Regions from separate parts of the Shewanella sp. WE21 genome, predicted to be linked through region 1. Evidence: riboswitches for the same ligand, from Rfam matches in the RefSeq annotation. Region 1 holds a riboswitch; the other holds the start of a gene.
The links. Region 1 has a riboswitch for thiamine pyrophosphate ahead of CKQ84_RS22360 (TonB-dependent receptor). Riboswitches for the same ligand answer to the same signal wherever they lie in the genome.
Positions count from the first base shown of each region.

Region 2: linked by a shared signal. The riboswitch ahead of thiC (phosphomethylpyrimidine synthase ThiC) and the one ahead of CKQ84_RS22360 (TonB-dependent receptor) in region 1 are both predicted to bind thiamine pyrophosphate.

Region 1 is NZ_CP023019.1:4,970,752-4,986,742, forward strand. Features, by position in the region: gene CKQ84_RS22325 (GNAT family N-acetyltransferase) at 1-424, opposite strand, end outside; gene CKQ84_RS22330 (NAD(P)H nitroreductase) at 455-1,003, opposite strand; gene CKQ84_RS22335 (DoxX family protein) at 1,190-1,783, opposite strand; gene CKQ84_RS22340 (DUF6279 family lipoprotein) at 1,865-2,722, opposite strand; gene CKQ84_RS22345 (phosphotransferase) at 2,915-4,042, opposite strand; gene pnuC (nicotinamide riboside transporter PnuC) at 4,042-4,695, opposite strand; gene CKQ84_RS22355 (hypothetical protein) at 4,742-5,002, opposite strand; gene CKQ84_RS22360 (TonB-dependent receptor) at 5,100-7,319, opposite strand; TPP riboswitch at 7,374-7,512, opposite strand; gene CKQ84_RS22365 (Crp/Fnr family transcriptional regulator) at 7,710-8,390, shown strand; gene tsgA (MFS transporter TsgA) at 8,458-9,633, opposite strand; gene deoD (purine-nucleoside phosphorylase) at 9,684-10,388, opposite strand; gene CKQ84_RS22380 (YcfL family protein) at 10,689-11,084, opposite strand; gene CKQ84_RS22385 (PaaI family thioesterase) at 11,254-11,751, opposite strand; gene CKQ84_RS22390 (PaaI family thioesterase) at 11,738-12,265, opposite strand; gene hinT (purine nucleoside phosphoramidase) at 12,262-12,618, opposite strand; gene CKQ84_RS22400 (M61 family metallopeptidase) at 12,763-14,529, shown strand; gene CKQ84_RS22405 (LuxR C-terminal-related transcriptional regulator) at 14,648-15,283, opposite strand; gene CKQ84_RS22410 (cytochrome b/b6 domain-containing protein) at 15,581-15,991, shown strand, end outside.
Region 2 is NZ_CP023019.1:4,586,365-4,602,355, forward strand. Features, by position in the region: gene cmoA (carboxy-S-adenosyl-L-methionine synthase CmoA) at 1-155, shown strand, start outside; gene cmoB (tRNA 5-methoxyuridine(34)/uridine 5-oxyacetic acid(34) synthase CmoB) at 152-1,144, shown strand; gene CKQ84_RS20500 (M3 family metallopeptidase) at 1,440-3,302, shown strand; gene CKQ84_RS20505 (LysR family transcriptional regulator) at 3,506-4,414, shown strand; gene CKQ84_RS20515 (putative metalloprotease CJM1_0395 family protein) at 4,837-6,990, opposite strand; gene CKQ84_RS20520 (chemotaxis protein) at 6,996-7,259, opposite strand; gene thiH (2-iminoacetate synthase ThiH) at 7,362-8,477, opposite strand; gene CKQ84_RS20530 (thiazole synthase) at 8,474-9,238, opposite strand; gene thiS (sulfur carrier protein ThiS) at 9,240-9,443, opposite strand; gene CKQ84_RS20540 (HesA/MoeB/ThiF family protein) at 9,445-10,347, opposite strand; gene thiE (thiamine phosphate synthase) at 10,340-12,250, opposite strand; gene thiC (phosphomethylpyrimidine synthase ThiC) at 12,253-14,358, opposite strand; TPP riboswitch at 14,559-14,657, opposite strand; gene CKQ84_RS20555 (hypothetical protein) at 14,825-15,991, opposite strand, start outside.

The DNA.
Region 1 (15,991 bases):
TTAGCAAAGCTTTTGAAGCACCATTATGGCTGCTAACAATCGCGACAATACGCGCTATTCCTAGGCTTTTGCCTAAGTCCATAGAAGCTTTAGCCGCTTCGAATGCATAGCCCTTGCCCCAATATTGCGGCAAAAAAGCATAACCTATATCGACATTGTCCAGTGTCGGCCGTTTGATTAAACCGCAGATGCCAATGGTGAATCCATTCTCGGCGAGCACTACAGCATAAAAACCAAAACCGCACTCGGCATAACTTTTCATCGGTCCATTGACGATATAATCCTTAGCCTGCACAAGTGTGCGTACTCCTCTATCCCCGATATTCTCTATAAAACCTTGGCTATTGAGCAAGACTAACATAAAAGAAGCGTCGGCTGGGGTTAACTGCCGCAGGATGAGTCTAGGAGTACGCGCAACTTGCATAGAATTTCTCCACTAAAAAAAGAGGCGGATTTATAAATAACGGACGTACTGACTGCCGTCCTTTTGCGGTTTCTTAGGAGCAGTAACGGCTGGCGTCCCCACATACAAAAAGCCGACGATTTGATCGTGTGGCTCAAGACCTAAAGCAACATTCACATTCGCATCAAAGGCAAAATCCCCGGTACGCCACACTGCCCCTAAACCTAAGGCAAAGGCTGCCTGCTGCATCGCCATGGTCGCGCAACCCGCTGCAATGAGCTGTTCAAGTACGGGGACTTTGGAATGTTGCTGCGTTTTCGCCACGACAGTAATCACCATAGGCGCACGCATTGGCATACCCTTAGCTTTATTGACAAAATCCTCATCGGCGCCGTTCGCTTTCGCTGCCTCAACAAAGATATATGCCAAGGTCTCTAACCCTTGTCCTGCGGCAATAATAAATTCCCATGGCGCTAGGGCGCCATGATCTGGCACACGAATGGCAGCATCTAAGATGATTTTTAATTGACTCGCATCTGGAGCAGGAGCAGTTAATCGTGGGGTTGATTGGCGAGTGAGTAAAAGTTCAATAGCGTCCAAGTTCTTATCCTAGTTCGATATAAATTGCGCTCAAGCATAGCAAATTGCTGACAAAGAGGCATAAAAAAATCCCACCGCTTGAGTGGGATTTAACTTGTTGAGTGCACTTAACAATTGAGTGGGCTTAAAAATTAAATGCGCTTGAAAATCCGATGCCGCTAACAATTGGGCCCGCTTGAGAAAGACTTACTTAATCCCACAGCGCTTAGCGATGAAATAATCTAGGCTAGTGTAACGACCACCGCCTAAGGTAAAAAGCGCCAACAACATAATAAAATAGGTGATCGCAAACTCAATCCCATTATTAAGCACAGCTAAGTTACCTGAACTGGTCAGCCAGTCATAGTTACCGTGCTCCTGCAATATTTCTTTGGCTTTCGCCAGTTTATCCCCTGCCTCAAGCACTCTGTCGTTGGCTAGCCAAGAGCTACCATCGGCAATCGCTAACCAACCATTTGGCCAATGCACAGTCAATGCGGCGACCAACATAGTGACCATTAAAGGGATAGAAATCAGTCGCGTCGCGAGCCCAAGCAGTAACAAGATAGCGCCAAAGAACTCAGTTCCCGCCGCCAGTCCTGCCATTAACGCCGGCATTGGCAGACCTAAGCCCCAATCGGGATTGGCAAACCAAGCAACCGTATCTTCAAAGTGAGCGAGCTTGTTATAGCCTGCTTGCATTAACACAGGTGCAAGGTAAATCCTAAGGGCTAATGGCGCTAAGCCTTCGAAATAGCGGCTCATATTGAGCAGTTTCTGATAAAGGGATACGAGTAGCATAAGGTCTCTATTTAGTCGTTAGTAGGCTGATTTATTGGCTTGCAGGAATAGACCCTAGTAAGGCAATAAATCTTTCATGGCCTAGGCTTCTTTTTCAATCGCTTCCTGATTCAGTTCCTTGAGATCTTGAATGAGTCCACCTAACTTTTTATAAAAATGCTTAGACTGCTGCTCCGATAAGCTCGCATTCATCGCCAACAACAAAGTCCCGAATGCCTCAGTATTTTTACGTAAAAACACTTTATGTTGCTCTGACTTAAGCTCATCGGGCTGCGTCATCAGCAAGGTCAAACGCTCGGTTAATAATGCTTTATCGGCGCGCTGACCCAGTGCAACCTCAAACTGGCGTAACCATTCGTGCCTGTACTCAAGCCACATATCTAAGGTGGATAAGCGCTGTTGATTATATTGGTGAATAAGTACTTTTTGCTCCGCAGTTACACTTCCAAGCCAATCATCAAATTGGGTTTGAAGGTTTTCATCGGCATCTTTTTGTAACTGTTCAGGGGTTTTACCCGCAAATTCTTTAACGAGCTCCTGCTCTTCTTCCCGTAATTTTGTGAGGATCTGCTTCACCTGTTCATCGGACAAAGACATTATGATAGGTAGAAGCTCGGGCAAGGCGAACTCAAACAATCGAAACCAATGCCGCTTAGCAATATTCACATGATCTGCCCATAGCACTGGCGTTAACGTATTGGTTTTTATGAGGCTTTCGACTTCGATCAATTGCACCACATAATGAGCTAACTCTTTAGATTGGTGCCAAATGACAAATTTTTCAATGAGGGCATCGAATGCCTTTTGCTGAGATTTATCTAAGGTAACATAATCCTCTTGCTCCCAGCCGATGGCCCAGTCAAGGAAATGGTAACTGAATTTAGTGGAGCAGGCGCTTAAGCCTAAGAGACACACAAGTAGCATCACGCCTTTTTTCATACTGAATAATCCATCCTAGAATTGTTGCTAATAAGACGCTTGAGACTATATAAAGTTGCTTTTTATATCAAACAAGTTTGTCTAATAAAGGTTTTCAGTATGTTCTACCCGCATGTCCCACCATAGCGCGGTCAATGCCATAAGGGACTGAACCATTATCATCAGATGGAAACTAAGCACACGCAATAATGACTATTTGGGTGTGATCTGCGGCCAGAAGCAATCAAACCAAGCAAGGTAGTCGGCGCTACGACTGGGTTCTGTTTGCGCTGCCATCAATAATGCCCAGTAGCAAGCAAATACCCAATACATGTCAATAGCGGCAGGTACTGCCGTTACGGCTTGTGCAGTAACATAAGGATGTCCACTCAGATACTGTTTCACCAACAGACTTTGCTGATAGGCCGTTAACCCATGGGTCGCTAACACTACAGCTAACTCACACAGTGGATGCGACGCCGTCGCATACTCAAAATCGATACAACACAAGCGGTTATTTTTGAGTAACAAATTATGGGGATTAAGATCACGATGGCAAAACTGCGGCTTGATTATGCAAGCTGCTAACTCATCACACCAATGTTTGATTTCAATTTGAATTGCAAGCAGCTTAGCCACCCGCTCATTCCAATCACGAGTATTGCTATCACCAATATCACTACCCTGCTTCAATGGCACAGCACGCCTTAATACTGGCTCACTAAATGTTGTAGAAGTCTGATAGGCAAGCATTTGCTGGTGATATTCCTGCCACTGCTCAGTGATACTAATAGCATAAGGCCCTGTAGGCAGATCGCGTAATTGCAGCAATAACGCCAATAGCAAACAATGGGCTTGGTTAGGATGCGTTTCTTGTTCTGCTGCCGGAAACTGTGAATAGTTAAACGTCGATTGCCCCAGCACAAAATCAGCAGCACTCGTTTGGCGCTCTAACGCTGGCCAGTGGATTAAGACCTCGTTTTCAATATCGTCACTTTCAATATAATCACTTTCAATAAAATCACTTTCAATAAAATCACTGAGGTAATAACGCTCATCTTCACTCACCCACAACAGTTCAGGAGCAAGTTTAGCTTGAGCCAATTGCTGCCAGTAAAAACGCTCCTGCTGGCGGTTGCAAAAACTGTCCGCCGCATCCGCATTCACCCGCAGCACATAACTGCCTGTGGGCGTAGTGATTTTATAGTTGTGATTACTTAAGCCGCCCGCAAGCTCATGAATACTTAACACGTTAACTAGCCCTGCACTTTTGAGTATGGGGTAAAGTGCTTTGAATAGCTCGCCTGCTGAGCGTTGCATCGAGGCGTTTATATCGAGCATTAACTGAGTAACTTCAAGGTATTAGCTTCACGGGCGTCGGCTAACGCGGTTCGCCACAGGAAATACCCCACGACCGCCAGACCCACATAAAGCACGAATAACAAGGATGTCAGCATCAAGCCTTTGCTGAGATAAAGGTAAATCGACACTATGTCGATAACTACCCAATAAAGCCAATTCTCAAGTACCTTTTTTGCCACTAAATAAGTCGTCATCACGGCGAAACAGGTTGTCGCCGCATCAAGATACGGGAATGCGGCTTGGGTATACGTCGCCATACCGTGACCAACCAAAAGCGAAATCACACCCGTCGCTGCCATCAACTTTAAATGGGTTTTCAATGGCCAAGTGGTCACTTTTACTCCTTGATGCTTATCACCACCTTGGGTCCAGAGCCAATATCCATAGAGCGCCATTGCCATGTAATAGACGTTAAGCACAGACTCCATCAATAGCGACACCTTCCAAAACAACACAGTGTAAATGGCGGTACTGGCAAAGGCCGCCGCCCAGCACCACACACTGGCCTTCATCGCCAGCAGTAAATATGCCATCGCCAGCAATACCGCGAGTGCTTCCCATACGGTCATCACATGGACTTCACCAAAGGCCGTATTAACGCTCTCGACCAAGGTTAACCATAAATCTGTCATAGTGTTGTTCTCATTGCCTATTTGTCGCTTACATGGCGGTCAATCATTATTCGCTGTGAGCTAAATTCAGCTCACCACCGATAAACTTACACACAAATACCGCCTTGCCCCACTTCTCATGGGCCGCTTGCATCTCGGTCGCCAGCATAGTCATCACATCTAAATAATCGCCGCACACTTGAGTTGCCATCGCATTAGTCACGCGCTCGATATTGGGATAACTATCCACGCGGCCAATAAACCACTTGATAGGATCGAGGTAATTTTCATTAAAGGGATACATGCTAATTTCTGCGGTCAGTTTCATTTTAATTCCTTGATATTCTGAAGTAAGGCTGTAGCCCAAATACTGGGCTACAGTTCAGTTAACACTTAAATGATTATGCTCACTTTAAAATTAGCTATTACATAAACTTAACGTTAAAGGTTACGCCAATCTGACGCGGATCGCCGTAACGAATATATTGCTTTTCCGCCCAACCGTTATCTGGCTCATTGCCAAAATAGAAGCTACGCACACCGTATTCTTCATTAAACAGATTGCGTCCCCACAAATATGCCGACCAGGCGCTCGCCTCATAACCCACGCGGGCATTGACGATAGTGTAGGGTTCAGAGCGGGATTCATTGCTGTCTGAATAATAGAATTCACTCTTACCGCTAAGATTCAGGTTAGCAAACCAACCCGAATTAGCACGATAAGTCCCGCCAATGCTGTAGGTAACGTGTGGAGAATGGGCCAGATCGCGGCCAGTTAAATCCACCTCAGTGCCATATTTGTCCTGATACTGGTAGTCACCGTAGGCCGTTTCTAACCAACCTATGCTTGAGTAAACTTGCAGATTATCCGTGGCATACCAGGTTGCATCTAACTCAGCGCCATAGTTATTCGAACTGCCTGCATTTTCAGTGAACAAGATAAAACGCTGTGGTTTATCGGGATCTTGCTGTGATGCAGCCACCTGTTGATCTTGTCTGTCCATATAGAACAGCGCCAAATTAGTATCGATAAGTCCCGCTAACCAATGGGATTTAAGGCCGATTTCATAGTTATAGAGCGTCTCAGTACTAAACTCTTTTTTATCGTTCAATTCGACGGGCAAAGTCATGTTGAAACCGCCCGCCTTGTAGCCGCGTGCGACTCGGACATAAGCATTGTGTGAGTCGTTCAGCACTTTACTCACAGCAATATGACCACCCCACATGGTTTCGCTCGGGTCGAAATTATCGTTATTCGTATCAGAGTAATGGCTGTTGCGGCGCTCTAAACGTAGCCCCACAGATAAAGCATAATTTGAGCCCAAATCCGTATCAAGCTGGCCAAACAGTGCATAGTTTGTCGCTTCATACTCTGAGTCTAAGACTTCATCCGGCGAAGTATTGTACTCAGAATACAATTGGTTATCTTCTTTCAGATTCATGGCATACACACCAAGCAACCAATCAGTACTCTCTGCAAAAATACGGCCCTGCTCGGTAGAACTTAGGCGAAACTCTTGCGACGCGGTTTTACGCTGACCCGTTTTATCCCAAAAATAATCGTATTGACACGGCGCCAGATTGCCATTGTCATCATTGCATTGCTTAGAGGCCCAATATTCTGAGTTAGCCCAATCGCCATCGTAACTGTAATGGTGATCGGTATTCGCAAAAGAGGTTAACGAAGTTAATTCGAAGTTTTCTGCACCAGAATATGTCGCTTTAAAACCCGCACCTGTGGTGCGTTGGCTATCAACACCCGGTTGATCCGATGTTGTCTGGGTTGGTGAATTGGTTAAACTCCACACATCATAGCCATTATCAAAATCGGCATGCAGCACAGTTAAATCAAACTGCAAATCATCAGTCGCATACCAGCGCAGCTTAGCGCGGCCGCTGAATTCATCGCGACCATTGGTATCATCACGGTCTAAATACAGATTATCGTGGTAACCATTTTGCTGATGTTGCTGCATTGACACACGATAAAGCAGCTTGCCAGAATCCGTTAATGGGCCAGAACTGAAACCGCTAAAAGTGCGCAAATCATCATCGCCTAACGACACTTCGCCGCCATGCTCAAACACATCAGTTGGATCGTTACTCTTCAGATAAATCAGTCCCGCTAAAGCATTCGCGCCGTAACGCGTCCCCTGCGGTCCACGAAGCACTTCGACCTGCTGTAAATCGTACATACTCGACACCATACCAATACCGGATAAATCGATATCATCTATGATGTAGCCCACGGAAGAATTAGGTGCACCTTGGTATTGTTCCTGCTCCCCTACACCGCGAATTTGAAAATATTTCGGCCGCGAGCTTCCACCTGACCAGTTAAAATTGGCGATAGAATTAAGCAGATCTTCAAAGTGTTGCGCACTTTCATCTTGAATTTTTTGACTGTCGATAACGGTAATGCTGGAGGGCATTTTTTCTAAGCTTGAACTGCGAAAATCCGCCGTCACCACTATGACTTCCATCTCAGTGCTGGGATCGGGTTTATCGATAGCGTCGGTTTGTGCAAAAATAGGGGTGCTCAGCGCTGCGGCGATGGCTAATGCCAGCGGCGCTCGGGCTAAAAATAAGCTTGGCGATACGGTTGAAAATGGAGATTGATGGTTTGACGTTTTACGGTTTGACATAGGACCTCAAATATAATGTTTGAGATCCGGCAACGAATAAGCGATTCAGAAGTGTGCTGTTGATTGGCCCATTCCTACGCCGGTATTAGCCGGATCAGGTTCTAAGGGTTCGTCAGATGACATCTCAGTTTGCAGCCGTTAACGTTAAAATCAGAGTAACATTAATGCACAACAAACACCCCTTGGCGGCGCCTAGTATACATGACGGAAATAAAAAGTGGGCACTCTTATCTCTGCGATTCAATTAAATGTCGCGAAAACCACTGCCTTTCAGTTCGTATGATGAAAATATCTTTAGTAGCAGCCTAAATCCTTTCGTCCATTTGACCGCCTATCATGATAATGCTATAGAAGGTCGCAATTTCGAACACAGTAAGAGGATCATAGTCGATGCAGCTAAAACCTTTATCGAAAGGACGTTATAGCCAGCGATGGGAGCAAGACTATCCACTTATTGAAGCGGTTGTACTTAGCTGTATCAGCGAAATAAAAATGCTCAAAAAAGGCGCTCACCTCATGACACAGGGGGAAGCGATGGCATCACTTGTATTGGTGAAGCAAGGTCGCGTATCACTCGGCCATACCGCGAGAAATGGTCGGTGTTTTCAATTAGGCACTATTGATTGTGATTCACAACTGTTTGGCGAAATGGAGTTCTTCACCCAGTACCACTGTCAACTAGACATTATTGCCAGTGAACCCTTAGAAATCATGTTGATTAGCGCTGAAAAACTACAACATTGCCTCGGTCAGCATCCTCAACTCGCGCTATTTTTCGCTAGTGCAATTGCGATTGACTACCAAGACACAGTGGATATTTTTACTCGGCGACTGCTCTATCCCATCAGTTATAACGTGGCATTTGATATTTACCATGAATACTTAAATGACTTGCCCGTAGATGGCTTTAGTAAACGCTATTTAGAGGCTGAACGATTTGGCACTACCGACCGAGTCTACCGTCGGGCGCTACAAAATCTTGAGGAACGAGGCTTAATTGAGCGGAAAAAAGATAGCATTCGGATTTGTGATCTCAACGCACTCAAGAAATTTGTTGAAGCAGGCATATAATCGCTTTCAACATAACCCACACTCGACTTAATTTAACAACCGAGTGTGGGATGGATGCACAGGTAAATTAACTTACCGATGGCGAGTGTTGTTCCATAGCCGATTTCATCCGACTTGAAACGATCAATAACATAAATATCGCTGCGTAAAGCAAAGGAATCACATACATCACTGTTTGTAATCCGATAATACGTTCAAAGAAAGAACTGATGGCTGGGCTAAACATCGCCCCTGCACTTCCGCTAATAAGAATATATGACACATTTTTGCTGCTGGCTTTTTTTACAAAAGACACGCCATAAGCAATAAATGCATTATAAAGCGCGGCACACACAAAACCGTAACCATAGGTTAAATAAGCTATCCAATTAAGATTATTGGTACTGACAATGGCAGCGGTGATCACCATAGCTAAAGCAATAATACCGACTAAGAAATGGTGAATTTTTACACGAGTCACAATCACAGTCGAAATTAACGCCCCAATTAGCGCAGCGGACCAATACTGGGTAATAATATTACCGGCATCTTCAAACGGAATATCAAATTTTTGTTTTACAAATAAAGGTGCCCAAGTTAAAAAAGTATATAAAGCCAGCATTCCTAAAAATAAACCAATACCTCCACTAATAATGCCGAGATTCCATTCAGACTGTTGTTTCTCTTGTGTTGTAGACGATTGCTCGCAAATAGAGAAATGAGTGAACAAGGTAATAATGACTGTACCGAACGCCACTAAACCTACGGCTAAATAGCTATAACTCCATGATAATGAATTTGTTAATGCATAAGTCGTTATCAATGGAAAAATAACGCCTGCAATATTAAACGTTGCATCTTGCACCACTAACATTGTGCTTTGTAATTTCTCTTGCCACACAGACACCACAATCGTACCAGCAATACATAGACCGATACCGCCACAAAAACCAATTAAGGTCATTGCTACCATCACAACTTGTAGGGAACTGGTTAGATGTAAAGCCAGAGCAGAAAGAGCAACCAGACTGTAACTTATCAAGGTCATTCTTTTGATACCCATTTTTTCAATAAAGAAAAATGCTGCAATCGTTCCCGCGAGTGCACCGCCATTAAGCAATGAAAAAATTGATGCAACTTCGTTAACATTAGCGGCAAATTTCTCAGCTATGGGTTCAATCAACATCCCAAATTGGGTCGCAAAGCCCGCCATAATAAAATTGGCGAGAAAACTGATGGTTGTTAAAGTAATTTTATTATTCATTATGTCATTCCATAAGTGAAATGCTAAGGGTTCAAAGGATGGCTTTAAACCTAATTGAGGGCGGTTTCTAACGCGAGCTCGATCATATTATTAAAAGAGAGTTGGCGTTCTTCGGCCGTTGTTTCTTCACCGGTTAAACAATGATCCGATACCGTTAAAATGGCTAATGATTCGATACCTTGTTGGTGTGACAATCCATAAAGCCCCGCCACTTCCATATCAATACCTAATACCCCAAAACGTTCAAGTGCGGGGATCATATCTTCATCGGGATCATAATAAAGATCACCACTAAAGATATTGCCAACTTTTACACTAATGCCTTTCTCATTCGCTGTTGTATAAGCTTTATGCAATAAAGAAAAGGTCGCAGAAGTTGCCATTTGGTAGCCGCTACTACGCTTAGCGTTAGTAGGTGAATCCGTGCCTGCGGCTTGGGCTAAAATGACATCTCGCATTTGTACATGTTTTTGTGTTGCACCTAAACTGCCAATACGAATAATGCGTTTCACGCCAAAATAATTAATCAGCTCATGGCCATAGAGCACCATAGATGAAATACCCATACCATGGCCCATAACGGAAATGCGCTGTCCTTGGTAAAAGCCCGTGTAACCAAGCATATTGCGAACATTCGTGACTTCTACGGCATCGGTGAGATAGGTTTCAGCGATATATTTAGCACGGAGTGGATCACCCGGCATAATAACAGTTTCAGCAAAATCAGTAGGTTGAGCATTAATATGAGCAGTCATCTTTCTATCCTCATGTGGTAATATGCTGATAGTAGTGCTCAATCACTGAATGTATTTAGGACTAAAGTCCGGATTTCACCTTGCCGTAAACCTTTTTGCTTAAAAATGGGTAATTTATCGCAACTTTCAATGTCAAAAAGACGAAAGCTAATAACATTTGAGTGACCTTAAGGTCATTGAAAGTTGATGTAAAAAGAATAAAAAGGCTTACTCCTTAAAAGAAGTAAGCCATTTTAGAACGGGTTTAATATCAAAAAATCAATTAAACACGGAATAAACTAAACAGAAGCAAACTCAAGCTTAGTTTGAAAAGGTTTCACGCACGTATACATCAAATTTAACCACTTGGGCATTAGGTGCAACAGCGCCGACTTGCAATTGCTGTTTACCGTGTAATTTCACCGATTTCCAGCTGGTCGCTTCATCTTCGATAGTAAAGCCGCTGGCATCGTACCAAGTGAATTTATATTGCACACGCATATCGGAAGAGGATTTGCTAACAATCAACGCTGAGCCCTGCACTAAATCACCGACTCGGCGTGCATCCACACTCTGTACCGCAATATCTCGGGCAAAGCTGGAATTATCGACGCGGGTTTCACCCAGTGAACTCACTGAAATCCCTGCGGTATGTGAGGCACAAGCACCTAAGGTAAGCGCTGCGGCCAGTAATAACCCTGTATAAACTTGTTTCATATATTTCTCCTAGTCACGCCAAAAAATACGCAGCTAGCGCATCATTTCCCATTAAACGACAAACTAATCGAACAGTGCTGAACTCATGCTTAATAACATAGGTTAAATAAAGCATTCTCAATCTAAAATAGTGAATCAGTCATGCTTCATCAATCTAAACTTAATCAGATTAATCAATCAAAAAATGTGCCCGTGCCGTAGCAATAAGCTGCTTACGATTGGTTTGCCAACAATCAATATTCACGTTGGCGACTCGTCGACCCTGACGGGTAATACGACACTCAGCAAAACTATCCTTGTGCAGGCCTGCACGTAAATAGTCAATTGAAAAATCAACGACTTTAGGCACCTTTGCCGTTTGCATAAATACCATTAACTGCACTATCGCCGACATTTCCATAAAGCCCGCAATCACGCCGCCATGAATGGCGGGCAACACAGGATTACCGATATTGTCATCTTTAGCGGGCAATTTAAAAATCAGTTCATCACCAAAACGCTCCACCTTCATGCCAATAAATTTGGCATAGGGAACGTGCTCAAGTAAATGGCCAAAATCATTAAGTTCAGTGGCGCGTTTAACTATCCCTTGCACATCAATAGGCGCTTTAACCTGTGCGTTTTGAGTTGGACTGGCTGCATCTAGTATCGAATTATTTGCGCTCATCACTCTCTCCTATCGCAGGCACGGCTTCACCCATTAACGCTTGCCTAAAGGCATCACCGACCATTTCAGGGCTGATCCGCATAAAAGAGCCGACGGCATGGGCGATGGGATCGTCAATACTGTCTTGGTAAGCAATTGCACGGGTAAAGGCAATATTAGAAGATAACTTATAGCATTCTGCAAAACCAAATACAGGCTTATGGGGCTGAGCGGGCTTCATGTAGTCCACCCGCAAATCGAGCGTGGGTGAGATTTCTAACAATTTGAATTTATGGAAAATTGCGCTCACGACTGCACTGCCACAGGCAGTATCCATTAAGGTAGTGATCACTCCACCATGGATAACGCCCGTATCGGGATAACCAATTAATTCAGTGCTGTAGGGCAACTCAATCAACACATGGTGCTCACTCGCCTCCAGTACCGTTAAACCGAGGCGACGACACTGAGCTAATTGATCCACAAACCGCTGCGCCATTTGGGTCAGCGGGAAAAAATCCGAATTGACCTTCATTTTCCTTGGCTCAACATGGGCCCCAGAGGCTCCCCGCCCACAAGGTGGAAATGAATGTGATAGACTTCTTGTCCACCGTGTTGATTGCAGTTCATGATCAGTCGGTAGCCATCTTTAGCGATACCCGCTTCAGCCGCCAATTTCGCTGCAACTGTCATCATACGGCCAAGCACAGGCTCATCAGAGGCTTTCATGTCGTTCGCCGTTGGGATCAAATGATTCGGCACAATCAAAATATGGGTTGGCGCCTTAGGGGAAATGTCTCTAAAGGCAGTCACAAGTTCATCTTGATACAGAATATCCGCGGGAATTTCGCGACGAATAATTTTGCTGAAAATCGTTTCTTCGGCCATGGGGCGTCCTCCTTGGGTTAGTTGGCATAGTATACTAGCAATTCAATACTTTGTGTCTGCAGATATTTTGCTTTTCATTTGCCAGTTGCAGGCATTTTTGGCAGCATGGCCACCATTAAAACACTCAGGTTTTGTAGGATAAATATGATCCATTTCCAGATAATCCCCGTCGATCCGAAAGCCCATTTATTCGCTGTCACTATGACATTATCACAACCCAAGCCAGTGCAGGTCTTTAGCCTACCCGCTTGGCTGCCAGGCAGTTACATGGTGCGCGACTTTGCCAAAAATATCATTGAACTCAAGGCACAAGATGCACAAGGCCAAACACTTAAGCTCACCCAACTAGATAAACAAACTTGGTCGGTTGACCATAATAGCAGCGAAATTATTCTGACTTATCAAGTGTATGCTTGGGATCTGTCAGTGCGCACCGCGCATTTGGACATGACCCACGGCTTCTTTAATGGCAGTAGCGTGTTTTTATCCGCCCATGGTTTCGAAGACTCTTTACACACCGTCTCTATAGAGCCACCAACAGAGCCAACATTAAGTGACTGGCGCCTTGCGACCAGCATGACTCGCACCAGTGGTGACGATTTTGCCTTCGGCCAATTTTCAGCTAAAAGCTATGACGAGCTCATCGATCATCCGGTGGAAATGGGTTTATTCACCTTAGGGAGTTTTGATGCCTGTGGCGTGCGGCATGATATCGTACTCAATGGTCGCCACCGTGCTTGCATGCCAAGGCTCTGCCAAGATTTAAAAACCATTTGTGAGTATCAGATTAACTTCTTTGGTACGCCTGCACCGTTTAAACGTTATTTGTTTATGACCACAGTATTAGACAATGGCTTTGGCGGTTTAGAGCACAGAGCTTCTACTGCATTAATGTGTTCACGCAAAGACTTACCGCTGTCGCTAGATATGCCAATCAATAATGACTATCGCACTTATTTATCCCTGTGCAGCCACGAGTATTTCCACAGCTGGAACGTTAAGCGCATTAAGCCTGAATGCTTTTTACCCTATAAACTTGAGGCAGAAACCTATACGCCACAATTATGGGCCTATGAAGGCATCACCTCCTATTACGATGACTTTCTTACCTATCGTGCAGGTCTGGTAGATGAACAAAGCTATTTAGATATGCTGAGTGAGACCTTCACCCGTGTCTATCGCAGCCAGGGGCGCTTTAAACAAAGTGTTAAGGACTCAAGCTTTAATGCTTGGACTAAGTTCTACAAGCAAGATGAAAACGCACAAAATGCCATCATCAGTTATTACACTAAAGGGGCTCTGTTTGCGCTGTATTTAGATTTAACCCTGCGCAGCGAAACCCAGGGCAAATACAATCTCGACCATGTTATGCAGATTTTATGGCAGGAATATGCTCTGCAAGATAAAGGCACCACAGATACTTGCCATCAAGCCATCGTTGAACGACTCCTTGGTCGTGATTGCCAAGATCTGTTTGCCTACTTAGATAGTACGGACGATATTCCGTTAGCGGCTTTACTCGCCGAATTTGGGGTCAACTTGAGTCTTCGATCCAGTCAAGGTGCGCAAGATGTGGGCGGCGGGCAAGCGAAAGGTTATGAGATTGCATTCGGTGCGAAAACCCAAGCAGCACCTGTTGGATTAAAAATCGTGACTGTCACCCAAGGCAGCCCTGCACACCTTGCAGGGTTAAGTGCAGGTGATGTGTTAATTGCCGCGGATAACCTACAAGTCTCAGGACAATTTGAGGCGCAGCTACAGCAGTATCCGCTGGGTGAATCGTTGAATTTACATTGGTTTAGACGGGATGAATTGATGACGGGTGAGTTAACTATTGCTGCCGCGCCTAAGGATACTGTCGCCCTATCCATTCGTGACAAAAGCAAAATAGCGGCTTGGCTTGGACATTAATAGGCTTTCGGCTTAAGAACAACTTTTGAGAAATAATAAAAGGGGCTTTAGCCCCTTTTATCTGAGATAAGACTTAACTTAAATGTATATCCGTTTGTATATCAATACTGATATCGACTTAAACCACCACATCGTGCAAATAGGTTTGTGCCCACGCAATCGCTTGACCACGGCTAGACACTCCAATTTTACGGAATACTCGGTACAAATGGGTTTTTATCGTGCTTTCACTGACAAACAACTGATTGGCGATATCTAAATTAGTACTTCCCGTCAACAATGCTTGTAATACTTCACGCTCACGGATAGTTAACGGTTCAGTGTCCTCGAACAATCCAAAATCATCATTTACCCCATTAATGAGCTGAATTGGGATGACCCTATGACCTCGTAAAATATTCGAGAGTCCTAGGCTTATTTCAGTTAAACCTGCATCAAGATAAAACACCCCTGCAGTTGTGGCAGCTTGCATTAAAAAACGTGCATCCACTTGTTTAGGGAACTGCAAATAGACAACCCGCACACTCGGTTGCTCACGGGCAAGTAAACGTTGAAATTGATGGGCTTTTTGAAGATCAACAGTCGCTAAATCGATCACGACCATGGAGGCATTATTATCTTTGATTTTCTCACACATCTCATCAGGGCTGACTTGGGTCAACTTAACGAGAAACTCCTGCGGCCAACGTCCTGCGAGCAATTCCATCAATACTTGCGATCGTGACACTACAATCCAATGTAATATTTTGAACATCCTGCTCACTCCCTGTCTGGTTAACGATTATTCACTTTAAGGATCTAAGATCCTCCAAATACGACTTCAACATCCGTTCAATAGACTTCCAAGTCTACCGTGGTCACGATATTAGCATTAGATAAAACAGATTAAAAAGACTTACGTAAAAAATATTTACCGTACGCAAATCAAAAACTTCTAACACTTTCGTTGACTACACTATCAATCAGAAGTCTTAATTGAAACTGAAAAAAGTTACTGAAATTTTAGGATAAAAGCGTAAGATCATACCAACACAAAAAATAAGGAAATTCCATGTCCAGCAGTAACCCCACCGCTTTTGAAATAAAATCCTATCCTGTGTGGGACAAACCGACGCGATTATTTCATTGGATTAATGTCATTCTTGTGCTCGCACTCATCTTAGTCGGTGGCATCATGATGTATCGCACTGAGCTAGGCATATCTGAGTTAACAGGTAAAATTGGCTTGAAAACTTTACACGTGTGCATAGGATATGCGTTTGCAATAAACCTCATCGTCCGCCTTGTGTGGGGTTTTATCGGTAACAAATATGCGCGTTTCAGCCACATGTTTCCCAATGCTAATAGCAAAAGCGAATTAATAGCTTATAAGACTGAATTAGCCGCGGGGAAAAATCCGCAGTATTTAGGTCATAACCCTAAAGGTAAATTTGCCGTGCTGGCCATCATGTTGCTATTAGTG
Region 2 (15,991 bases), 380 kb from region 1:
AACTTGAGATCAGCCAAAAACGCAGTGCGCTGGAAAATGTCATGAAGCCAGACACCTTAACCACGCATCAACAACGACTCACCAGCCAAGGCTTTAGTCATTTTAGTCTCTGGTTCCAATGCTTTAACTTTGCTTCTATGGTGGCCATCAAGTGATCAGCTTTAGCTCGTTTTACCAACAAATCGCCGATTCAAATCTACAACACTGGCTCGAAACCCTGCCGAGCATTTTAGGCAAGTGGCAACGGGATCATAAACACGGCAACCTGCCAAAGTGGGAAAAAGTGCTCAACAAGCTGCACTATCCTGCACCAGATCAAATAGATTTTATCGATAGAGTGACCGTCGGTAGCGGTGAGCAACTCAGCCCTGGTGAAAAAGAGAAGCTTGAAAACCTACTACGTCTGTTTATGCCATGGCGTAAAGGCCCCTTCCACATTCATGGCATCCATATCGATACCGAATGGCGCAGTGACTGGAAATGGGACCGCGTTAAGCAACATATTTCGCCGCTTAAAAACCGCACTGTGCTCGATGTCGGTTGTGGCAGTGGTTATCACATGTGGCGCATGTTGGGCTCAGGTGCCAAACGTGTCGTCGGTATCGACCCTTCGCCATTGTTTTTATGTCAGTTTGAAGCCGTCAAACGTTTAGCGGGCACACATCACCCTGTACACCTGTTACCATTGGGTATTGAAGAGCTGCCACCGCTCGATGCATTTGACACGGTTTTCTCCATGGGCGTTTTATATCACAGACGTTCGCCTATCGATCACTTGTTACAGCTGCGTGATCAATTGCGCACCGGTGGTGAGCTCGTGCTAGAAACCTTAGTGATAGATGGTGATGAAAACGCCGTACTCGTGCCTCAAGATAGATATGGCAAAATGAATAATGTATGGTTTATTCCATCTGTTGCCGCGCTCATGCTCTGGTTAAAGAAGTGTGATTTCACTGATATCCGTTGTGTCGATACCGATGTCACAGCCCTTGCCGAGCAACGCCGTACCGACTGGATGCCCAACGAATCACTGGTTGAATACCTAGATCCTAACGACATCACCAAAACGGTTGAAGGTTATCCTGCGCCCAAACGCGCCACGATTATCGCAGTGAAAAATCAACCTAATCAGGATTTAAACTAACCTTTTCAGTCTGAAGTAAGCGGATATCAGTCATTGCGTCCTCAAGGTTTGAGTTAGTAATGGCTGATATCAAAAGCCGAAAGATCACCATTCATCTAGTTCATCTGGAATATGTAAGTGTTCAGCTGCTCATTGTAACTCCTTCCTTGAATAGCAATACATTTACGACTCCCACCCTTATCGTTGACATCCAGAACAGAACAGGGTTTCATGCATAACAATGACTTGAAGCTAACTCAATTGGATACTAAGTCAAAGTTAACTCATTCCATCACAGATGCAGAACACATAACCCATGTTAAAACCCACTTTACTGGTTAGCCTGTTTGGCTTGAGCCTTTATGTTACGAATGCCGCCTATGCGGCGCCAAGCCCTGTTCCCCTTTTAGTTGAACAATGCCTGTGTTTGCCAAGTATTAATCTCGCGACTGTGTTCGCCAATGCGCGTTTAACTGCGTCTGAATTAACCTTGGCCCAGCGCGCACTTATTTTTGAGCAACAGATGTTAGGGCTTAATAATATCAACGACAGACTCAACTATTACCGTGGGTTTAACTTACCAAGTGAGGAACGCGAGGGTTTACTGCAATGCCAGTTACACCTCGCCGACACCCTGTCGCAACTTCTCCGCCAAACTGAATTGAGCCAACTCGCCTATGCCTTAGCCCAAGGCAATGCAGAACAAATACTACTGAGCCAACAGCTTAAACAATTGCTACAACAACATTGGCGCGCCGAGGAGAAAGCGAAATTACATACTGCACAAGCCAGCATAGGCCAAGGGTTAGGCAGTCAACAATTTAGTCTTGCCTTCAATGACAGCCAATGCCAACCCGAAGCGACTCAGCAACAACATCATCTGCATAAAAAAGGTGATAGAAGTGATGAGCCGAAGCCCGACAGTTCAAAGCAGAGCGACTTTTCTGGCACTATCGCCAGTTACTTACTAGCGCAAGAAAACGCCGTATGTCGCCAAAATGTATGGCAGGCCTACCAAGCCAGAGCCAGTGAAACCAATCAAACGGCATTACAGCGAATTGCTGAGCAGCGCCAACAAGCCGCCACTGCTGCAGGCTTTACCGATTACAGCGCATTAGTGCTTAGTTCGCAGCAGTTATCGTCCCCTGAATTAGTCAAAGCCTTTCTCGATAGCCAAACCCAAGATCTGCAAGTGGCTCCCTGGGATATTGGGCGAACCCTGTCACAACAAGCATCAGCCAAGGGGCCGACATGGCAAACTTCTGACGTCTTGAGTCACAGCTTTACTTATCTGCAAGTGTTTGGTTTACACTTTGAGACCATAGAAACCGCTAAGGTCGATAAAATACCTGCCGATCCCAATCGGCCACATATCGTCAGGGTCTACCACCAGCAAAGATTGTTAGGTGAAATCTATGTGGCGTACAACCCAAATCCACAGCAAGGTAGTCAACAGCAGACATTGCGCCAAAGTGTACTCGGCCAGCAATTTGGACAACAAGCTTTAGATCTCAAGCCACAGCTGAGTAACTACAAAGACATTGAGCAATTAACCGAGTCTATCGCAGAGGCTGTCACTTCCCTTGCTAAAGCGAGTCATTTCTACCTCAACAATGCCATGGGACAGAGTCAAGATAGCTATTTTGTGGCGAGTCTTTGGTTAGCTGAAGTGCTGCGCCATCAACTATTTCCGCAATTTGAGCACACCTATTTACAGGAGCGTGAAACACTGGCTAAAGCTTATTCGAAGCAGCTTAAAGTCTTTCGCGCTAAAGTTGCAGTCAACTTTTACCAAAACTCAAGTGCACAAGTCTATCCGGATCTCGGTGCGGAGTTTAATGCGAGCTTTGGTCAAGACTGGCCACAAACACAGGATTATCCTTATAGCTTCAATGCTATCGCCAACGAAGGACCGCTCTACTACCAATCACTCTGGCAAGCATCGCTAGCCCAGCTGATAGCTCAATCCACATTCAACTGCCACGACAAACTCAAATTATTCAATGTATTAGTCATCAATGAAGACGCTTTGAGCTTAAGTGACCAATTAAAAGCGGTCATTGGCGCCCCCGTTGATAGTGCTGCACTGATCCAAAGAATTTCAAATAGCGCCGCTTCAGAACATGCTGACAATTCCAACAATCAAGCTTTCGACGCAACAGGTTCTTGTGCGTTTTAAGTGTTAATGCTTAGGATGTGTTTGTGACTCGCTCGGGCGCAAACACAGCTAATCGTCATGATTCGCCTCTCTATCACCTTAATAACTTAGCGCGACATAACTATCTATATGTCGTGAGAATGACTTACTCTATGATATTTAATTGAAAAAGTCGTAAGAAGTGGCCACTATAAGCCTCAATCTATCGTTTTTTTGAGATTATAATGACTCGAGCTAAATCTACCTTAGAACAATGGCGTATTTTGCAAGCGGTGGTCGATTTTGGCGGCTATGCCCAAGCGGCCGAAAAACTCAACAAGAGTCAATCGTCACTTAACCATGCCGTTGCCAAATTACAGCATCAGTTAGGTATCGAGCTACTCGAAGTCAAAGGCCGTAAAGCCTATCTCACCCCGCAGGGCGAAGTGCTGCTGCGCCGCTCACGGCATGTCACCCAAGCCGTCAACGAGTTAGAACAACTTGCGAGTAATCTTGAACAAGGGTGGGAGCCGACACTCACGATTGCCCGTGAAATTATCTATCCGATGGAAAGCTTAGTGTGTGCCCTCAATGCGTTTCTGCCCCACAGTCGTGGCACTCGAATCATCATGCTGGACTCAGTGATCACCGGTACTCAAGAGCTCATTCTGCAGAGTAAAGTCGATATTGCTATCTGTGCAGGGGTGCCGCCTAAAGGGTATTTATCCGAACCCTTATGTGAACAAGAACTCTACCTCGTCTGTCATCCAAATCATCCACTCGCTGACTTAGGCACAATTGAAGACGATAAACTATTAGCACAATATTTACAGTTAGTGATTAAAGATACTGGCGTGCAATCCAACATTGATATCGGCTGGCTCAAAGCTGAGCAGCGCTGGACAGTCTCTAACTTCCATGAAGCTAAAGTCATTTTAAATCAAGGTATTGGTTTCTGTTGGATCCCCTCTTTCTTAGTCCAAGAAGAATTGGCTTCGGGTAATCTAGTACGTTTACATCTTGAGGGCAGCCAAAAACGTCGCATCATGTTGAGCTTAGTTATCCCTAAAAGAGATCAACAAGGGCCTGCATCAAAACTGCTTGCTTCCTTGATTTTAAAACAGCATGGAATTGAAACGACGAATAGTCATTAACAGCAAGATACCAAACGAGTTATACCAATCGTATTAAATATCTGTTCATTCAGCGGGAGTTCAACGCGCTTTAGACAAGGCGAAGGCTTGAAGGCATAGTGGTGCTCTGTCGAAAGCCTTAAACGCAGTATAAAGCGCGTTGCAATGTAGTGAACATCTGCTGCCCTTTGGGAGCCACACAGGCATCCCACTCCCGTGTTGCATTGACTTAAAAGGGAATAACCATTTCTGCGTCAATGCGCCTTGGATTGAAATACCTGTGAGGCTCTGAACTGATTAGATATTTAACGTGATTGGTATCAATTCGAGTGAGCAAAACGATCAGTACCAACTGCTGATCAAATGCTTAGTTCTTAGTGGTACTGAGGTTGTTTCGAAAAAGATGATGGATAGCGAATCACGGGAATAGTTAAAACCTAATCTTACACACTAAAGTCGATATAGCGTGCTTGTTGATAACCCAAATATTGCGGCTGAATAAATCCTGTCTCCTGCAAGAGGTCATCTCCCACATATAACTCGCTCTGCAAAGACACATTCGTATTCGCGCTAGCACTGATATTTGAAGACTGCTCCTTTACATCATTTGCGGACAAAACATCCGTAGATTGCAAATTGCTATGCAGCTCATTTGAAGATGCCAGATACGAAGGCTGAATATTGGCTTGCTGCGTCATATCGACACGAGCTGAAGGTCCAGCACTGGCTTGTGCAACCGCGGCATAATAACGGCTTGCAGCACTATCGGATCTTGAGATAAAACCCGTCGCTAAATCCGCTGAAGTTGAAGCTTCTCCAAATGCTAAAGTTGCGGTCGGTGGCTCAATCGTTTCCACTGTGGTCGATGTAGTGACTGAGCCACTGATATCAGAAGAGGTTTTCGAACCCGTATCAATGACTCTCGTGTTGGCCGTTTGCGCCTCGATCGCTTGTTTCAGCTTATCAAGCGCAGTTGAGGCGGGGGTGAATACAGCCTCTTGGGGCTGAGCAATATTACCGGACTCATCAACGTCTCCCGTCACTACAGGTGTATGTTTTTCTAACGGTGGCAACTCTTTGATTTGTGCATCTGCGTCTATTAATGTTTGAGTCGTTTGCAAATCAACAATTTGCTTTTGTCGCTCCTCTGCCAGCATCACCTTAGCTTCATTCATTTTTTGCAAGGCTTCCGCGGCAACACGGATATCCGCTGATGACGGGTCAACAGGCGCCATTGCTGCGGCATAAACTTGCTTCATTTTGTTTATCGTTGCAAGCGGGTCGCCTCCCACTGGAGAGACATCAATCTGCACTTCGCCATCGGTGGCGTAACGTTGGCCATCGGCGCCCTTTTCATACTTAAAACTCGGGCTCTGAGCGTATTGTCCTCCGACGGTTGCGTGGGCATGCTCATGGGCTTTAACCTCTGAATCTCGAGTTTTAAGCTCATCGACTTGCTGTTGCTGTTGAGCCTGCTGAACCAGTGATTGCTGCTTTGCCTCTTCCGCTGCTGCAATTTGCTGTTTCTGCGATTCTTCTTCCTGTACTTGCTTTTCAAGCTGATTATCATTTGGGGCAAAGACAGCAGCTAAGACTTGTTGACTATCATCTGGATTAGACGCTATCGCAGGAGCATCTACAGGACCAGCTTGAGCCTGAGCTTCACCGAAAACTTGAGTAAATTGTTCTAACACAGTCGGTTGAGTAACATCATTGCTAGAGGATTGATCTACGGCTTGCGCAGAGTTTGACTGACCAACAGGCCCTGCACTCGTTGCTATATTCTTATTTACAGCACTCTTATTTACAGAACTGTTGATTGCAGAATCGGTCGTAGTGGGATCAACTAACGCAGCTCCAGTAAAGACAGTTTGTGGTCCAAACACTGCAGCTAAATCAGGCATTATTGGAGAAATATCACCCGTATTGGATGGATTGAAAGCAGGAATATCAGTACCACTCGTGCCAATTGATGGACTCAGAGGCGTAAAAATATCAACGGGAATATTGCTCGTTACGCTGATATTTGGACTTATTGTAGCCAAGGAGTTAACCCCAAGTCCGCTATTACTCGTCCCCGCGACAGGCGAAAATACCTGAGTAGAAATAGGTGTCGCAATCTGTCCCCCGCGTACACCAGAAATGGATCTTGGTCCTGTTAACAAACTAAAACTCGCATCGGCATGTAAGCTCGCTCGATCATTTAACGTATTTACCTGAGGATTGCTCCTTGGCGTTGGTACGGAAAAAGGAGCGACCTCGAGTGCTTGGCTTGCACCATTCAGTACAGGAAGTACAGATGAAACAGCACTAGAGGCAGCAAAAGACACATTCGGTGATAAGTGGAGAGATTGGGAAACGTTAGCAGCTAATGAAGTAATAGGCGTGGCTTGAACTGGAGCAGATGAAGTTCCAGTAACCTGCAGTTCATGGACACCACTCGCTTCAATTTTTGCGGAGCCTGCAGTGTGAGCGCTGGCTCCTTGATAAGTGCTATTAGCGTGACTCTGGCTTATATTCGAGCTGAGCATCTTATCATGTGCCGAAAATGAAGAGGATGGCGCTCCAACCTTAGGTGATAGCGCCACAACCGACATTATATTTACACCTTAATATTAATGATCGAACCTATCGTTTCAGAATCAGTTTCAATCACTTCTGTTGACGCTTCCCCTTGTCTTAATGACTCATTAGCGGTAAGTAATGCCGAGGTTTTATCAGGCTGCGCAACATCTCTTGTAGATTCAGCCGGAGCCGCACTTTGAGTCGGTGTAGGTTTAGCCACATCTATTGTTGCTTGAGTGAGCCCAGATTGAGCACTTTGCAAGCCTTGCAGACCGGATGAATAAGCAGATTGGATTTGCATAACGGTATTCCTGCACGCTGTGATTAATGGGTCAATTATTGACCAATCACCTGCAAAAGTACAGGTTTTATCCGCATTCTCACCATTTATTTACGGTCTTATTTATCCTGTGATCCAATTGGCTTCCCAATCCTTAAATACGGGATTAAAACCCTGCCGTTGCATCTGTTCGATGACTTGCTCGACGCTGCGATCATCGCTTATCTCAAATTGATCGAGTTGACTGTCGGGTGCTTGATAGCCGCCCGGTTGTGTCGAACTACCCGCACTGATTTGAGTAATTCCAAGTGGCAAAAGATTATCCCTCAGCTCAGGGCTTTCCCTTGTCGACATACTGATATCAAGCTGATGATTAAAAAGTCTAAATGCACAAATCATTTGCACTAAACCTAGATCCGATAGCATGACTTTTGGGGTGATCCCGCCAGTACAAGGCCTTAACCTTGGTAGCGAGATACTAAAGCGGGTGCGCCAATAGCGCCGCTCTAAATAGTCGAGATGATATCCCATCATTAACGCATCTAAACGCCAATCATCCAGCCCCAGTAATACCCCAAGACCAATTTTATCAACGCCCGCCGCCGCAACTCTGTCAGGTGTTGCTAAACGATAGGCAAAATCCATTTTTTTACCTCGCGAATGGTGACGAGCATAAGTCTCGGGTTGATAGGTCTCCTGATAAATCATCACAGCATCTAAACCTAGCGCGACTAACTGGCGATAATGGTCCTCACTCATGGGCTGGACCTCCATCGCCACATGGCTAAATTGCTGCTTTACCAGCGGCAACATTTGCGTGAAATAATCGATACCAACCTTAGTTTCATGCTCACCCGACACCAGTAAAACAGAATCGAAGCCCCTATCTTTGATAATGGCCATTTCGGCCATCAACTCCAGCTCATTCAAGGTCTTGCGTTTGAGTTTGTTACTCATGCTAAAGCCACAGTAATCACAATCATTAGCGCACAGATTCGAGACGTATAGCGGTAAATACATGCCCAGATTCGCGCCAAATCGCTGCCGCGTAAGCGCCGCAGAGTGCTGCGCCATGGTTTCGATATAAGGTTCCGCCGCAGGTGATAACAAGGCCAGTAAGCTGCGCAAATCCCCTGCTGGACTCACTAACGCCCGTTCGACATCTTGGGCTGTGCAAGAATACAAATCGAGTAACAGTTTATCCCGTGGGATGTTGGCAAATTCCGCTACAAAACTCATTGATTTAAAAATCCTGTCAGAGGACTGGTCTGTACCGCGCCCGTTTGTACTCGGCCAAGCCCAGCTTCAAAGGCCCGTCTGCCGCATTGCACCGCCTCTTTAAAGCACTCGGCCATCACTATCGGCGACGCGCTGCTGGCGATGGCGGTGTTGACGAGCACAGCATCGGCGCCCAGCTCCATTGCCCGCGCAGCCTGTGAAGGTGCGCCAATGCCAGCGTCAATCACCACTGGCACCCGCGCCTGCTCTATGATGATTTTTAAAAAGCTTTCAGTGACTAAACCTTGATTACTGCCAATCGGACTCGCCAGTGGCATAACAGCAGCGCAGCCCACTTCTTCCAAACGACGGCACAGCACAGGATCGGCATGCACGTAGGGCAACACGATAAAGCCTTTCTCACAGAGGATTCTGGCCGCCTCTAAGGTTTCAATCGCATCGGGCATTAGGTACTTAGGATCGGGGTGGATTTCGAGCTTAATCCAATGAGTTCCCAGCATTTCACGGGCAAGCTCAGCCGCAAACACCGCTTCCTTGGCGTTTCTCGCCCCCGAAGTGTTAGGCAATAGCCGGACACCCGCTTGACGTAACGGCGTGAGTAAATCATCAAGCCCCATTTTAAAATCAATTCTTTTCATCGCAACTGTCACTAACTGCGATTTTGAAGCCATTATCGCCTCGATCATCACTTGGCTATTACTGAATTTTCCCGTCCCGGTAAATAAACGCGACTCAAATTCCACATCAGCAATCTTTAACATACTAGCCTCCCGCTACAGCTGAGAAAAGTTCTAATTTATCTTCATGTTGGCAGAGAATAGATTGCCAGCGATTGCGCGGAACGACCTCAGCATTCAACACGATAGCAACTGAATCGAGGGCAATATTTTGTGCGAGGATCACAGCCGCGAGTGACGTCGGTTCAGATAACGACTGCGGGATATTGTTTATGTGAATTAAAATCATATCAAACCTCAAGACTATCTTTATTTGATGATAGATAAGCCCCTTTGGGACCACACACGTCACAGTGGGGATCCCGCGTTAATACAGCAGCAGTCCACGCAAGTGATTTAGCGTTAAAGCGCCAAAAACGCCCCAACAAGGCATTTTTCGGTTCATCACAACCGCTGTCCACACTCAGCAAGAGTTGCATTGCCACCAAAGATTGCATTGACGCCATCACGCCTACGCTGGGGCCGAGTACACCTTGGGTACTGCAGCTCTGCGACACTCTCGTCTGTGCGGGGAAAATACAGTGATAGCAACCGCCAGAGGGGAGCTGCATTTGATCGACCGCAAACAATTGACCGCTAAATGCTGCGATTGACGCGCTGACTAAAGGTAAAGCCGCTTCGATACAGCAGCGATTAATGGATTGGCGAGTCGCAAAATTATCTGTGCAGTCAAGTACAAGTACTCTTTTACCCTGTTGTTTTAATTGTAAAACCTCAGCGAAGTGATGAGCTGATGTCTCAGCACTAAATACTGTTTCATGGGCAGTAACAGTGCACTGCGGCGCTAAACGATTAAGCTTTTGCTTGGCAACTCGCGCCTTATTGAGGCCAATGTCGGCATCGTTGAATAGCAATTGTCTTGGTAGATTCGATACTTCAACCTTATCCATATCGATTAAGGTCAAGCGACCAATACCAGCACAAGCCAGATACTGCGTCGCCAATTGCCCTAAGCCGCCAAGCCCTACAATAACAACGCTGGCGTCGGCCAGTAGTAATTGTCCGGCCTCACCCACTTCTGGCAATAAGACTTGCCGAGAATAACGGATGAAATTGGCATCACTTAGTGTATGAGCGCTTTGTGTACCGTCGCAAAGAACCTCTGCGTGAGCAAGCGGTTGGTTTTTACTCATGCTTAGCAACCTCATGCTTTACAGCCAGTTCTTCAGACAAGCTACATTGCTCCCAAGCTTGGCTCAGCTCTGCAAACGCTGCGACTGGATCCTTAGCTTTCGTTATTGCGCGCACCACAGCAATATTGCCCACCCCAGTGGCTTTCACCTTTGCCAGATTATCTAAGTCGATGCCGCCAATGGCGACCAAGGGATAATGGTCTTGGAGTAACGCCACATAGTGCTTAAGTTTTGCGAGCCCTTGGGGCGCTGAAGGCATTTGCTTCGTCGTGGTTGGGAATATATGCCCAAGCGCTATGTAGGATGGCGAGTATTGGTGCGCCAATAACAACTCGAAATAACTGTGGGTGGATAGACCTAACGCGAGCCCCGCGGCTTGAATGGCCGCTAAGTCGGTAACGGCGAGATCTTCTTGGCCTAAATGTACCCCAAAGGCATGGTATTTTATCGCTAACTGCCAGTGATCATTGATAAAAAGCTGCGCATTAAAATGCTTACCTAAGGCAATGGCCGTTTGAATTTGTGCTTCTAATTCAGAGCCAACCAACTCAAATTTACCTGACTCAGACTTGCCTAGCGCAGATTTATCTCGCTGGTATCCTGCTAACCCTGCAGCAGTTGACCCGCTGGTATCGGTTTTTATCCGTAACTGCACGGTTTTAACACCCGCAACTAACAAACTTTCCAGCATGATTAAGTCACTCACCACGGGATAAACACCAAGATCGGCATCGAGCACTTTAAAACCGTGGGATGAGATGTATTGAGCTGGCGTCGAAGTTATTCTTACCTGAGCGGTTGCCTGATCTGTTGCGGAAAAAACTGTTGCAACTAAGTCATTACCAACATCAAGATGTTGGTTGAGGTGATAACTAATAAAATTACCATCACACAATTTTATCTTGGCATAGCGGGACAAGTCATTGGGCCACCCCGTACGGGCCAACGGCCCTGGACCTTGCCCTAAACCAATCGCCGCGCTTAAGCCTTGACTCACGTAGGCTTTGGCAACCACCACCGCATCTTGCAATACAAAACCTTGCGCTAACACGGCGGCAATAGCCGATGACAAAGTGCAGCCGCTACCATGGTTATGACGGGTATTAACCCGCGGGCTTGCCAACCAGAAACGCCCATTTTGATGCAGCTCAGAGCTCGCGCGCACGTGATGGCAAACCAGATAATCCTCGGCAAGCTCAAAATCCCAGCCGTTGCTATCGAGAGTGCTAACATGAACGTTAGCCTGAGTTTGAACATGAGTATCATCAAGAATATCAGTGCTGCCAAAGTTCACATCGCCTCCTTTAGCGAGCACACTGCAATCTAAACTCTGGGATAAAGCCTGTGCTGCAGCAACGAACTGTGCTTTCGTTGAAACATCACTGTGAGTTAACCGCCCAAGTTCAAGCACATTGGGCGTGATAAGTTCGATTAAACCTTTGAAAGGCCTAAAATCTAAGGCTGATTTGGCCGCACTTTTTATATCCTGACAGTTATCTACTGCTAATGCATCGCCACAACTGGCGACCATCACAGGATCGACAATCACAGGCACAGATGGATAGTGGATTTTAAAACTCGCGATCCAATCTGCCAGCAATGCCACTTGAGTTTGATCTGCCAGTAAGCCGATTTTAATTGCTTTGGGTGGCAAGTCGGAAAGTAGAGTCGTCAGCTGAGCCATTAACATCGCCGCTGATACGGGCTCAACTAAAATGACCGCCACTGAGCTTTGCGCCGTCACTGTGGTGATCACGCTGCAACCGTGACAGCCCAAATCCTGAATCGTTGCCAAGTCCGCCTGAATACCGGCACCGCCGCCACTGTCTGAACCGGCTATGGTCCAAACAAACGCGGGACGCTCGGTACTCATGGGCAATTTCCCCCCATGAATACCCAGCATAATTAGGCTTCCTCAGCTTCGGCGACAAGCTTGTCTTTCACGTGATAGATCTCGGCGCCCGAGGCAGCAAATTGTGCCGATTTTAGCGCCATTGCCGCTTCCAAATCCTGCGGCGTCTTGATTGTGACTTGCATGGCTTGGGCAGCCGCTTCAACTTGCTCCGCTTTCGCTTGTGCCGCCTCTAAGCCAGCGGCATAGGCGCGCACATCTTGGGTGATTTTCATCGAACAAAATTTAGGGCCGCACATAGAGCAAAAATGCGCGACTTTAGCGGATTCCTGCGGTAAAGATTCATCGTGATAAGCACGCGCGGTTTCAGGATCGAGTCCTAAGTTATATTGATCTTCCCAGCGGAATTCGAATCGCGCCTTTGCCAGCGCATTATCACGAATTTGCGCACTCGGATGACCTTTGGCCACATCGGCGGCGTGGGCGGCAATCTTATAAGCAATCAAACCTTGCTTAACATCTTGTTTATTCGGTAATCCTAAGTGTTCTTTTGGCGTGACATAACACAACATAGCGCAGCCGTACCAAGCTATCATGGCCGCGCCTATGCCGGAGGTGAAATGATCATACCCAGGTGCAATATCGGTGATTTGTGGGCCAAGGGTGTAAAACGGCGCTTCGTCGCAGTGAACTAACTGCTTGTCCATGTTCTCTTTAATGAGCTGCATCGGGATATGTCCCGGTCCTTCGATAATGGTTTGCACGTCGTATTCCCACGCGATTTTGACTAGCTCACCTAAGGTTTCAAGCTCTGCAAACTGGGCGGCATCATTAGCGTCGGCAATCGATCCAGGACGCATACCATCGCCTAAAGACAGGGATACATCGTAAGCGACGCAAAGCTCACAGATCTCACGAAAATGACTGTAGAGGAAGTTTTCTTTGTGGTGACTCAGGCACCATTTGGCCATGATTGAACCGCCGCGGGAAACGATCCCAGTAACGCGTTTAGCCGTCATCGGCACATAACGTAGCAGTACACCAGCATGAATCGTAAAGTAATCAACACCTTGCTCAGCTTGTTCAATTAAGGTATCGCGGAACACTTCCCACGTTAAATCCTCTGCCACGCCGTTTACTTTCTCCAGCGCTTGATAAATCGGCACTGTGCCAATGGGCACTGGCGAGTTACGGATGATCCACTCGCGGGTTTCGTGGATATAACGACCTGTGGATAAATCCATTACCGTATCTGCGCCCCAACGGGTAGACCAGACGAGCTTTTCCACTTCTTCCTCGATGGAAGAGGTCACCGCCGAGTTACCGATATTGGCGTTCACTTTCACCAGAAAGTTACGCCCGATGATCATAGGTTCGGCTTCGGGATGGTTAATATTCAGCGGAATAATCGCGCGGCCACGGGCGACTTCAGCGCGGACAAATTCGGCGGTAATCGGTTCGCCGACTAAGGCACCAAAAGCTTCGCCCTTGGCTTTACGATTGAGGATTTCATCCTGTACTTGCGCAAGTGCCATGTTCTCGCGGATCGCCACATATTCCATTTCGGGCGTGATAATCCCTTGACGGGCATAGTGTAATTGACTGACTCGTTTGCCCTGCAGCGCTCTGCGTGGGCTGACAATGGCACTCGAGCCTGCCTCAAAACGCAGATGATCTAAACCGTCGTCGGCGAGTCTTTGTTGGGTAAAGTCTGAGGTCGCACAGGATAATTGCTCTGTGTCGTTGCGGGCTAGGATCCAGTTTTGTCTTAATTTACCAAGGCCGAGGCGCACATTGATGTCGGCCTCAGGATCGGAATAAGGTCCGGCGCAATCGTACACGCGGATTGGCGGATTTTTTTCCATGATGGGCGCATCATCTGTGCCGCCGACCAGGGTGTCAGTCTGCAGAATTTGCCGCATGCCAACGCGAATATCGGCACTGGAACCCTCGAGATAAATCTTTTGTGAATTAGGATGTTGCAGTGGCGCTAGCGTATCGATAAAGGCTTGGGCCTGCGCACGGATTTCGCGGCGACTCGGCGCCTTAGGCACGATTGATTGACTAGACTCAGTCGATTTATTAGGGATTGTCGATTCTGGCGCTGTGATTTCTATCGCACTGGCAGCTACAGCTGGGTTTTGGTTTGAACTGGACATAAGCAATCTCACGTTAAAAAATGGAGTTGCTTGTCTGGAGAATTGAGTTGTTGATAGCTGGCATGGCAATCAATTTTTGTGGCCAACACTGGCTTCAAAAATTGAGTTACCCTGCTCAATAACAATTAAATCTCAACATTAAAGCTTAAAACCCTGCTGAGCAAACAGGTGTTAAAGCCGTCAATTTTTGCGATTTAATGTGTGTTATTACGCTTGTTTCCTTCGCAGGTTTTAACCTGATCAGGTTCAACGGATCCCGAATAAACGGTCTCAGCCAAGAGGCACTCCGACAAGATGAGTGCGCAGTATAGACAGAAGCGGCAGCAACAAACAAGGAAAAAAGTAATTAAAAACCTTAACTACCAATCCAAAATAAAGATTCATAATTCATTGTTTTTAATTGATTAAATAAAATTAAACTAAAAAAGCTATAATTAGCATGAAAATAAATCATAAAATAAAGTCACTATTTATGGGGTTTGAGCATCATTTTGTTTAATCGAGATTGAATGGCATCATCAATAGCTTGATTGATTTTTTTGCCACTGCAGTTAATGGGAAAACCTAAATTTTCGGCGTAAGGATTAACTTGAGTGCCGACTTGTACCACGCGATAACAAGTATCCCCTTTACGCACAATACGATTTGGGTCTAAGGGTAAATCTAGACTCGTTGTGCCACCGAAATCATCGGCGTTAGGGACAAATAGCACTTCCGTCTCAGGGCTCATTTCACTCATATTCGATTTCCGGGTGAATTTATCGGCCTGTTCAATGACGAGATCATCGAGCGCTTGCTCGCGCTGACGTTCAAAATATTGCTGGGTGAATAAACTCATGCTTGAGCTTGTCGCTATTGTGCTCTCACCTTCTGCTGCGGGTGAACTCTTAGCGCCAAGCTGCGGCTTTAATTCTGAGGTATCCAACGTATTCGTTGGTTTTGTTGCCATCGTTTCAGTGGGTTGTTCATCACTTGGGGCAATTGATTGAGTTTTCTTTGATTGAGATTGGCTCGATTGAGTGATGTTCGGTTTAACCGTATCTGGGGTCACTTTTTCCGACTCTACTTTTTCAGAGACGGCCTTTTCGGGTGCTATTGTTTCAGGCATGACCTTTTCAAGTATTGGCAGAGGCTTCACTTGAGTTTGAGGTGTGGGAACAATTGTAGGCGTAACAGAACTTGTCGCTTCAGTCTTATCCTCGGCCTTGATCTCAGTTTTGGACTCCGAGGTTTCGGCTTTCTCTACCGCGGGAGCATAAATAAAGTAAGCCTTGATCGCTGTCACTTTAGGGCCACGGCTTTCTATTTCCTTCAATCCAAAGGGATTTAACTGCGGGCGCCACAAAATGCAGATAAGTAAAAATAAACACGCATGCACTAAGAGCACAAAAAATAACAAACTGAATCCTTTGAAATACGGCTGACGAGCACGCAAAACGGATCCCGTCCCCAATCCCTGAGCACGGGTTTGTATTGTCCTAGACAGTTCAGGTTTGGATTCAGATTCAGATTCAGAAACCAATTTATCTTGATCTTGATGTTCAGCACGGATTTCTTGCAGTACCAAATCTTGGGCTTGCTCTTGGTCTATAGCTTGGGTGTCATGCTCAGTGACTAAAAAGCCTGCACCGCT